DNA from 2 places in the Paenibacillus sp. MB22_1 genome. Region 1 is predicted to be linked to the other one. Evidence: riboswitches for the same ligand, from Rfam matches in the RefSeq annotation. Region 1 holds a riboswitch; the other holds the start of a gene.
What was found. A riboswitch is a leader RNA that binds a small molecule or an ion and turns the genes downstream of it on or off. The one in region 1 is predicted to bind cyclic di-AMP.

Region 2: linked by a shared signal. The riboswitch ahead of ACL02P_RS11095 (KamA family radical SAM protein) and the one ahead of ACL02P_RS22120 (hypothetical protein) in region 1 are both predicted to bind cyclic di-AMP.

The regions. Positions count from the first base shown of each region.
Region 1 covers NZ_JBLADV010000002.1:2,251,464-2,256,061, forward strand. The annotation lists gene ACL02P_RS22110 (aspartate kinase) at 1-1,201, opposite strand, end outside; gene ACL02P_RS22115 (Na-translocating system protein MpsC family protein) at 1,283-1,588, opposite strand; gene ACL02P_RS22120 (hypothetical protein) at 1,657-2,121, opposite strand; cyclic di-AMP (ydaO/yuaA leader) riboswitch at 2,235-2,393, opposite strand; gene ACL02P_RS22125 (response regulator) at 2,601-3,302, opposite strand; gene ACL02P_RS22130 (ATP-binding protein) at 3,289-4,598, opposite strand, start outside.
Region 2 covers NZ_JBLADV010000001.1:2,342,798-2,347,395, forward strand. The annotation lists gene ACL02P_RS11085 (ISNCY family transposase) at 1-1,245, opposite strand, end outside; gene ACL02P_RS11090 (hypothetical protein) at 1,436-1,678, shown strand; gene ACL02P_RS11095 (KamA family radical SAM protein) at 1,743-2,912, opposite strand; cyclic di-AMP (ydaO/yuaA leader) riboswitch at 3,074-3,216, opposite strand; gene ACL02P_RS11100 (cobyric acid synthase) at 3,240-4,598, opposite strand, start outside.

The sequences.
Region 1 (4,598 bases):
ACACGGTATGCAGGGATCGAATAACTTCATGGAGCCTTCTCCCTTCGATTACGCACGAAATTTTAATTTCAGACGTGCTGACCGTGTAAATGCTAACGCCGGTTTCGGCAATGGTATGAAACATCGTCGCTGCAAGACCAGGGGAACTGACATTTCCCGCCCCGACGATAGATACTTTCACCAAATCGGAGTGGGTTTCCAAGTTTTTGAAACCAACATCTGCCTGGATGTGATAAAGCACACTTTTTGCCTTCTCCAGATCGGCGAGGCTAACGGTAAAGGACAGGTCAGCCTTGCCATTCCTTATTCCGCCTTGAACGATAAGATCGACATCAATGTCGTCATTCGCAAGCGAATTAAAAACCGCAGCGAGTCGGCTTGGGTTTGTAGGCATATCCAATAAGCTTACATGCGCAATAGGCTTGTCGAACGCGATGCCACGAACCACGATTCCTTGTTCCATATCCGTTTCCTCCTTTACTTGCGTACCTTCATGGTTCGTAAAGCTGGATCGAACGACCAACTTCACTTTATTTTGTTTGGCACATTCCACCGCACGGGGGTGAAGAACCGCCGCTCCGAGATGAGCCATTTCCAACATTTCGTCGTAAGAGATTTCCTTCAGTTTTCTGGCCTGCTTGACGATGCGCGGATCGGTTGAATAAACACCGTCCACATCCGTGTATATTTCGCACAAATCTGCCCGGATCGCTGCTGCAAGCGCGACAGCCGTCGTGTCGGAGCCCCCGCGTCCAAGCGTCGTAATCTCGCCATTCTCTGTCACTCCTTGGAAACCGGCTATAATGACAATGCGCCCCTGATTTAGCGCATTCATTATTCGATCTGCCTGAATGTCGATAATCCGTGCCTTCCCGTGGTTGGCTTCTGTACGAATGCCGGCTTGCCAGCCGGTTAAAGAGACCGCTTGTTCGCCCAGGGCGTGCAGCGCCATCGACAACAGGGCAACCGAAACTTGTTCTCCTGTACTGAGCAGCATGTCCATTTCACGCGCTGAAGGGGTTGCCTCCGCGATTTCTTTGGACAACTCGATCAAATCGTCCGTCGTATCTCCCATTGCGGAGACCACCACGACGCACTGATGGCCTTCCTGCCTTCGGTCCGCTATCCGACGCGCAACGCGCTTTATCCGTTTGGCGTCGCCTACGGAACTGCCGCCATATTTCATCACCAATAATGACAACATTATCTCTCCCGATTATGAATTCGAATACTGTTCCACTTAACTGACGGACAGGCCTTGGAATAAAACGTCTCTTCAAACCTAATCATGCATATACTTGTGCTCGATATCGCAATCCAGATGAATCAGCTCCATTTTTTCCCCGGTGCCGATGCAAATGTCGGATTGAATGGAAGTGACGCGGCAACCGACAATTGCAGCCACTTTAGGTTTCAACAGCGCTTGCAATCGGTCGCGATCCATTTCGACTATCGTCTGATGAATGCTTCTGCCGCGTATGGTATGGACAGAGATGGAATGCTCAATTGTTGGAGTTCCTTTGGCAATGATCACGATATGGTTTTTAATGACTCTTACTTCCACCTCCTGCGGATGTTCACCGATCATTGCAAGTAGGCCTCTTTCAGTTGATTTACAAGCTCCTGCACCATGCATTTCTCCTTTCCGTTACGAGATCAGAATGAGACGTAAGATTCGGCATGTTCCATGATATATTGTTGTTTTATCGGAAAATCACCGTGATGTGGCAAAAGAAAAGGGGTCTCGAGAGTGGATGACAAGTCCATCAACGCCGATTCGGCCAACTCTTTTCGAATCCTTCCCCAATTCTCTTCTTTACCCTGTAGCAATTGAAAGGCTTGGGCAATGTTAAGACCTTTCAGATTCATATATACGGATGCCCATCCGACGAGGTCGAACGGTTTTTTCGTATTAGGCAATCGGTATTCTCCCCAACCGCTAAACCCGTTGCCGGATAGTTTCAGATATCCGCACACGCTACCTTTTTCGTTTTCGAAAAATAAACGCCGGGTCAACTCTTGATCGAAGCGAAATACTTCGATGGAACGGATTCTCTCCTCATACCGAAAACCGGGCGATTCAAGACCCGGCAGTGGATCCGCTTCTTGCACGTGTAACATGCTTGCCACTCTCCCTAAATGTTTTTTTGGGTACGACAAAAAGCCCGAAGAGCAGAGAAACGAAGCTCTCGGGCAGTCTGTTGTCAGTCCATCAGACAAACGCAGCTCGGATACGGTTCTCTCTCAATGCGCTTACGAGGTTAGCTGTCGGGTTAGGGCTTGAGAGTACCCTTTCCAAGTGCCAAGCAGACAAGGAATTCACCCCGTGAAACCATTTAATGGCTTCTGTTGGTTCCCCCGTTTCCCCTTAGGGAATTCAGCGATTCAAATGAATTTGAAGTTGTTGATAGAGATCATACGCTTTTTGCAAGACAATGTAAAAGCCGAATCCAACGCCTATTTTTGATTTTTAGCCTTTTCTCGTGCGCGAAAACGGATGCATCGGACAAAAACTTACGGAGACGGCAATATTTCTACACGAAGGTCCCGTTCTTACGTTTTTGAACGGAGGATGGACGTAGCCGAGGTAAGCGACTCTGTTACTCCCTGGACAGGAAGCGATAGCCGATCCCCGGCTCCGTCAGAATGAACTTGGGCCGAGTCGAGTCTTCCTCGAGTTTTTTGCGTAGATGTCCGATGTACACCCGCAAATAATGGCTGTCGGTCTCATTGTGGTGGCTGCCCCATACTTGTTGGAGCAGCTGACGCTGCGTGACTACTTTCCCGGCGTTGGAGGCGAGAATTTTCAACAGATCGTATTCTGTTGGGGTCAACTTGATCCGTTCTCCCTTCAACTCCACGCTTCGCTGTGCCAGGTCGATGGTCAGCTCGCCGATCTGGAGGATGGGCTCATTCGACGATTTGGCTACGTGCCGCAGCGCAACACGCATTCGAGCGACGAGCTCTCCCATCCCGAACGGCTTGGTTACATAATCATCGGCGCCGCTGTCGAGCGCGACGATTTTATCTTCCTCCCTGTCTTTTGCCGTCAGCACAATGATCGGCGAATTTGACCATTCCCGGATGCGGCCGAGCACTTCCATGCCGGATATGCCCGGCAACCCGAGATCAAGTATGATCAAGTCCGGCAACATCAAGGATGCCTGTTGGAGGCCCTCCTCTCCTGTCGAGGCTTCGTAGATGGCATATTGATGGGCTTGCAGGGTTACCTTCAGAAGCTTTCGAATTTGGGGTTCATCATCGATGATCAAAATGCGAGCCCCATGTTCATTCATGGTCATGATTCGTGGTTCCCCTTTCTTCAGCTGCTGCAAGCAAGTCGTCTTGCTTGTTTAAGGGAAGGGTTATCGTTACAATGGTCCCTCGCGGTTCCTTCGGCTGCGCCGATATCGTTCCTTCATGAAGCTCGACGATTCCTTTGCATATGGCAAGTCCCAATCCCGTACCGGTTATTTGCTTCGCAGCGGTTGAACGGTAAAACTTTTCGAATATCCGATCGTATTCGTCCTCGTTCAGTCCAATCCCCGTATCGGAGACCGAGATGACAACGCCTGCTTCCCCGGTTTTCACTGACAGGACGATTTCACTATAATCCGGACTGTATTTGATCGCATTGCTCACGACATTGACCAACATTTGCTCTAGCAATACTTCGTCACCCAGGACCATAATGGGCCCGTCATCCGGCAACTCGGTGCGCAGCTTTCGATGTTGTTGAAAGTCTTTGACCTGAGATAACGTGACGCCGATCAAGTCCTCCACATCGCACCAGTTTTTCCTGAGGCGCAGCATCCCGCTCTCCAGCTGCACCATGCTGAGCAGATTCGTCACTAGGCGATTCATACGAAGGGCGTCGTCACGAATCGTGACAAGAAGCTCCATTCGATCCTCTGCAGAGAAAATATGCCCGCCCTCGATCAGACCGGTTGCCGAGCCGATGATGGTTGCCAAAGGGGTGCGTAGTTCATGGGAGACCGAATCCAAAATTGCAGTACGAAGGCGTTCCGACTCTGCTGTTAGATGAGCAATTCGGGCTTCCTCCGCCAGCCTGAGGCGAGCGATTGCGCTGGCCGCCAAGCCTCCGAGAGCCTCGAAGAGCCGCTTTTGCTCGGTTGTGATCCCGGTTCGCGCTTCATTCGGATAGAGCGCGATGATACCATATGTGCGGTCTTCGGTCCGAAGCGGAATAAAATAACCCGGAGATTCGTTCAAACGCGAAATTTCCATTCCGGCCGTCTCGACGTGCTCAAACACTCGCTTTGCGATAGACATTTCCGTATTCTCTTGCCTGCAGTCAGGAAGATCGGCAGACTCATGGGCAAGTTTCAGGGTATTCTGGTCATCCGCCAAATAGATCGCGATTTCTGTGTCAAGGGTCTGCGAAACTTGTCGGGAAAAATTGTCCAGCATGGAATGGATGTCCGCGATCGCGCTCATCTGCTTGCTAAGCGCGTACAACGCAGCTGTGTGAGCTTCCCTTTGCTTGGAAAAGAGGACCTGCTGCTTCAGCTTGGCCGCTAGGCTGGCCGTTAATGCTGCCACCGCCAAATAGACGCCAAATGAAACCAGATAGCGCA
Region 2 (4,598 bases), on a different contig from region 1:
GAGAAGACTAATCTTCGCTTCTCCAGCTGCACGGTAACGCTGCAAGTCTTTGAACCATAATTCGTTTTCGTACTCGGATCGGGCAATGCCTTTTTTGCCCTTTCGCGGCAAGCTAGCTCGCTTCACACCAAGTTCGGTAATGGCCGTTTCGTTCTTCTTGCTTGAGAAACCGCGGTCGGTCGCTACAGCTTGCGGCGCTTTGCCGAATTGCTTGATATGCGCCTGTACAGCGGGAACGAGCAGTTCATCATCCGAGGGGTTCCCCTCGTAGACAGCGTAGCCGGTCACAAAGCCGCTTTCCGTCTCGTCGATTCGCACCTTGTAGCCGAACTCAGTTCCTTTGGCCAGCTTACCTTTCTTAATCGGTCTTGCTTCCGGGTCAAAGAAACTGACGATCCGATCTGCGATGATTCGATTGCCGGAAACGACCTGTTTGGCTTGTTCCAACAACTTGCCGGTTAGCGTGACCGCCTCGGTCAGTTTGGTTTTACTTTGTCGAAGAGCAGCTTTGCCCTTGTCTTGCAGTTTCTCGATAACGGCTTGCGCCTTGTTCACAACGTTCTCGGCTACTTCGATTACGCTCCCAGTGATCCGGTCAACTTCTTCCCAAGATTCACGGGTGCGGCGACGTAGAACTTTCGCGATGGACAGAATCTTTTCCTTGATTTCTGCCGTACGATCTTCAAAGCCTTGAACAGTGTGGGAGGCGACTTTCCGGATTTTCTGAATCGTTCGAGTGATGACTTTTACGCCATCTTGCAACAGCGTAGCGTCTGTCGGGTGATGGATGTCGGATTCCACAACCGTCGTATCCGTGCGCAATTTGCGGGTTTTCAGAACGGCTTTTTCCTCACACTGCTTTACGAGTGCGGCATTGATGTCTTCGACGATCTTGTCGCCGTAGCGTTTGCGGGCATAGATGAGCGTAGACGGGTCGGGCATCGGTTCGTCGATGGCAAACCGGCAGAACATTCGCCATGTGATGCTGTCACCGACTTCCTTCACGAGTGACTCGTAGCCCAAATTGTATTTATGCTTCAGGACCATAAGACGGATGTACTTTTCAATTGCAAGCGTAGGACGGCCGCTTTTCTTGCCTTTCGGGTGCAACTCAGTAAACGGTTGAAGAAAACGGTCGTCGTCCAGTAATTGATCTATGATTGCAAGCTCGACCGGCAACTTTCTAACAGATTCCGGGAGAATGGCATCCCAGATGGTCAATTGCTCGTCTCGAAGTTTCAACATTTTCTTCACCTCTTGGAAGGATTCCCGAGGGCTTCTGTTGAACTCCTATAGCAAAGGAATTCTTCCCTCGGGGTGTGGAACTTTGTTATCTCGTCAATAACAATTTCCATTTTGAGGTGCTGAATTCCTTTTAATTATGCTCAAAACACCCTGACTTTTTCAGGGGAAACTAACTAAGCTGATTCAGAACGTGAACTTGACGATTCAATCGGTCTCAGCATCCACCCAAGAGGTATCCGCCGGTACCGAGGAAGTGACCGCATCGGTGGAGGAATCCGCCAATATTACCGCCAAGTCGCTCGCTAACGTGGAGCAAATCAGCAGCTATTCGCAGCAACAACTGAGCGAAATGGAAAATCACGCGCGTACGGTTCGTTCGCTGCATGAGCAGGCGTTGGCGCTGCAGGAGTCGATCGCAAAATTCCGGATCTGACTCTAAAAACAAAACGTACCCTTCACGCTCCCCTGATCGGGGAAGCGGAAGGGTACGTTTTGTTTTATCCCGTAATGGACACTGCGCTTGCAGCGTCTTCCATTGGCTGATCCGACTGCGTATCCAGCTTCGATTCCGGCTTCTTCCAGTACGCTTCACTGCCTGGCAGATCGTCGAACCAGGTAGCATCATCCGGGCAAGGCAAAATCATAAATTTGCCGTATTCACCGTCCCGGGACTGATGATATTTGAGATAAGCCTGCCCGTTTTCAATGGCCAGGATTTCGATTTTTCCCGAAGAATGGCTCATTGAAAGCCGCACGCGTTTGCCAAGCCCCGATGTACGGGCTTTCGCTTCCTCCACTAGTTGATATGCTCGTTTCAGCGGGATCACGAAATCAGCATTTCCGGCAACGGGACGATTGATAAAGAAATAGTACGGAGTGACGCCGGCCCACGATAAGCGGTCCAGCAATTCGCCAAGCACGGCCGCATCATCATTGATGCCTTTGAGAATCGGCGTTTGATTAACCACGATAGCCCCAGCGTCGTGTAACGCCTGGAACCCTCTTTTGGCTTCAGGGGTAATTTCGCGCGGATGATTGATATGCGCCATGACATAAATCCGTTGGTCTACAGTGGAGAACTCCCTAATCAGATCCAGCAATTCCGGATCTTCATAAATACGCATAGGATTAAAAACAGGAATTTTGGAGCCGAGTCGGATGATTTTTACATGCTCAATGGCTCTTAGCCGTTCGAGAATCGAACGCAGTTTCTTTGTAGCCAAAATCAAGCTGTCACCGCCGGTTAACAGGACGTTGTTGATCTCCGGATGCTGGGCGATATACTCGATGCCAGGCGTGACATCCGCCATCGCTTCCTTCACATCGTTGCGAAACAACCGTTTACGGAAGCAATACCGGCAATAGGAGCCGCAAACCTCGGACACGATCAGCAGCGCGGTCGTGCGGTATTTATGCTGGCAGCCAGGCACCACATAGTTCGCCGCTTCGTCGGAAGCGTCCCAACGCCCGTATTCCTTCAGCTCTCCCGTATTGGGGATCACCAACTTGCGGATCGGGTCCTCTGGATCATTCCAGTCGATCAAATTCAAATAGTAGTCATTCACCCGAAAAACGAATTTGTCCGTAATCGGTTTCAACTCCTGCCGCTCCTGCTCGGACAACTGGCTCACCTTGGCAATATCGGTGATGTACTTCGGACTAGCCATAAATCCTCTCCTCCTTTAATAGTGCGATGCGTAAAGAAGAAGCTCGAAACTTGCAGTGAATGCGAGTACTCCACCGAATGCTCGGGTCAAAGGTCTTGCAGAACGCAAAAAGACCCCGCTTCAAAGAACAGGGTCATTAATTGATGACTGAAATAATATTAAAATGACCCATCCACTGCAAACGAGGTTAGCTGACGGGCTCGGGAAAGATGGTTCCCTACGTTAATCCTACAACGATTCGCCCCAAAAGATTGGTTCCCCCGCTTTTCGACTTTACCCATCGAAAATTAAGCGTACTTTTATCCTACCCTAACATCACCCGATTTGTCAAAGCTTACCTTGGATCCCGGCGATGTCGTAAATGAGATCCATGCGCAAATGCCTGCGAACCTGCTCCGCTAACCGATCGAAGGCTTCCTCCTTCCGCGAGGAAGAAACAAAGGTGACGCTCAAAGGTTCGAGCCCTTTGCTCGTACGCAGTCCGTCCAGCCAAGCACGTCGCCAGGCATCATTATGGAACACTCCGTGCAGATACGTCCCAAACACCCTGCCATCGGCGCGGGCTGCGCCTTCCGGATGTGTTTGCGTCTCAGCCTGTTCTAACTCCGGGGCTGTCCCTGACCCTTGTACTGGCTCCTCATTGACCCGAAGCATAAATAAGGGACGAGTGTCCCGCAGCTGCTGGGTCGAGCCGGCATGAATCTCATAGCCTGAGATCGGCAGCCGGCGGTTCTTAGAGTGCAGCGATATCGGCTGGTCCTCGCACGTATAGCCGTGCACCCGTACCGTTTTTTTGCCTGGGAGGAAGGTTGTTGCCAAGGGGAGCAGGCCCAATCCTAACGCAGACCTCGGTTCATTGGACTCCACGCCTTCGGGGTCATGCAGTTGTTCTCCCAGCATTTGATATCCGCCGCAGATTCCGACCAGCTGGGTGCGCGTCTCCTCTTCAATCAGGCTGCAAATAGCCTCCGCCAGCCCTTGCCTACGCAAAAATTCCAGATCGCTGATCGTATCCTTGGTCCCCGGTAAAATCACCGCATCGGGATGCCCAAGCTCCGACAGCTTGCTTACATAACGTAGCGACACGTCCGGTTCGGCGGCCAACGGATCAAAATCGGTGAAGTTGGAAATATGCGGGTAACGGATGACTGCGATGTCCAGTTCCTTACTTGGCGCTTGCTCTGGATGGGCAGGATAGGTATCCAGGACAACGGAATCCTCTGCTTCGATATCCAGATCAGGCAGAAAGGGGAGCACTCCTAGTACGGGGATTCCGGTCCGCTGCTCCAGCCAATCCAGCCCGGGCTGCAATAGAGACAAATCGCCGCGGAACTTGTTGATAATGAACCCTTTTACGCGGGCGCGTTCGTGTGGCTCAAGCAGCTCCAGGGTACCAACGAGAAAAGCAAAAACGCCGCCGCGGTCAATATCCCCCACCAAGATCACGGGAGCATCCGCCCATTCAGCCAAGTTCATGTTGACGATATCCCGTTGCTTCAGGTTGATTTCCGCCGGGCTCCCAGCCCCCTCGATCACCACAATGCCATGCCTATCGCGGAGCCGACCGAGCGCTTCCATGACCAGCGGCTTGGCATGGGGCAGAAACTCCTCACGATAATCAGATGCGCTAAGGTGACGGTAAGGACGCCCATGCACAACGATCTGCGAGTGCATGTCCCCGGTTGG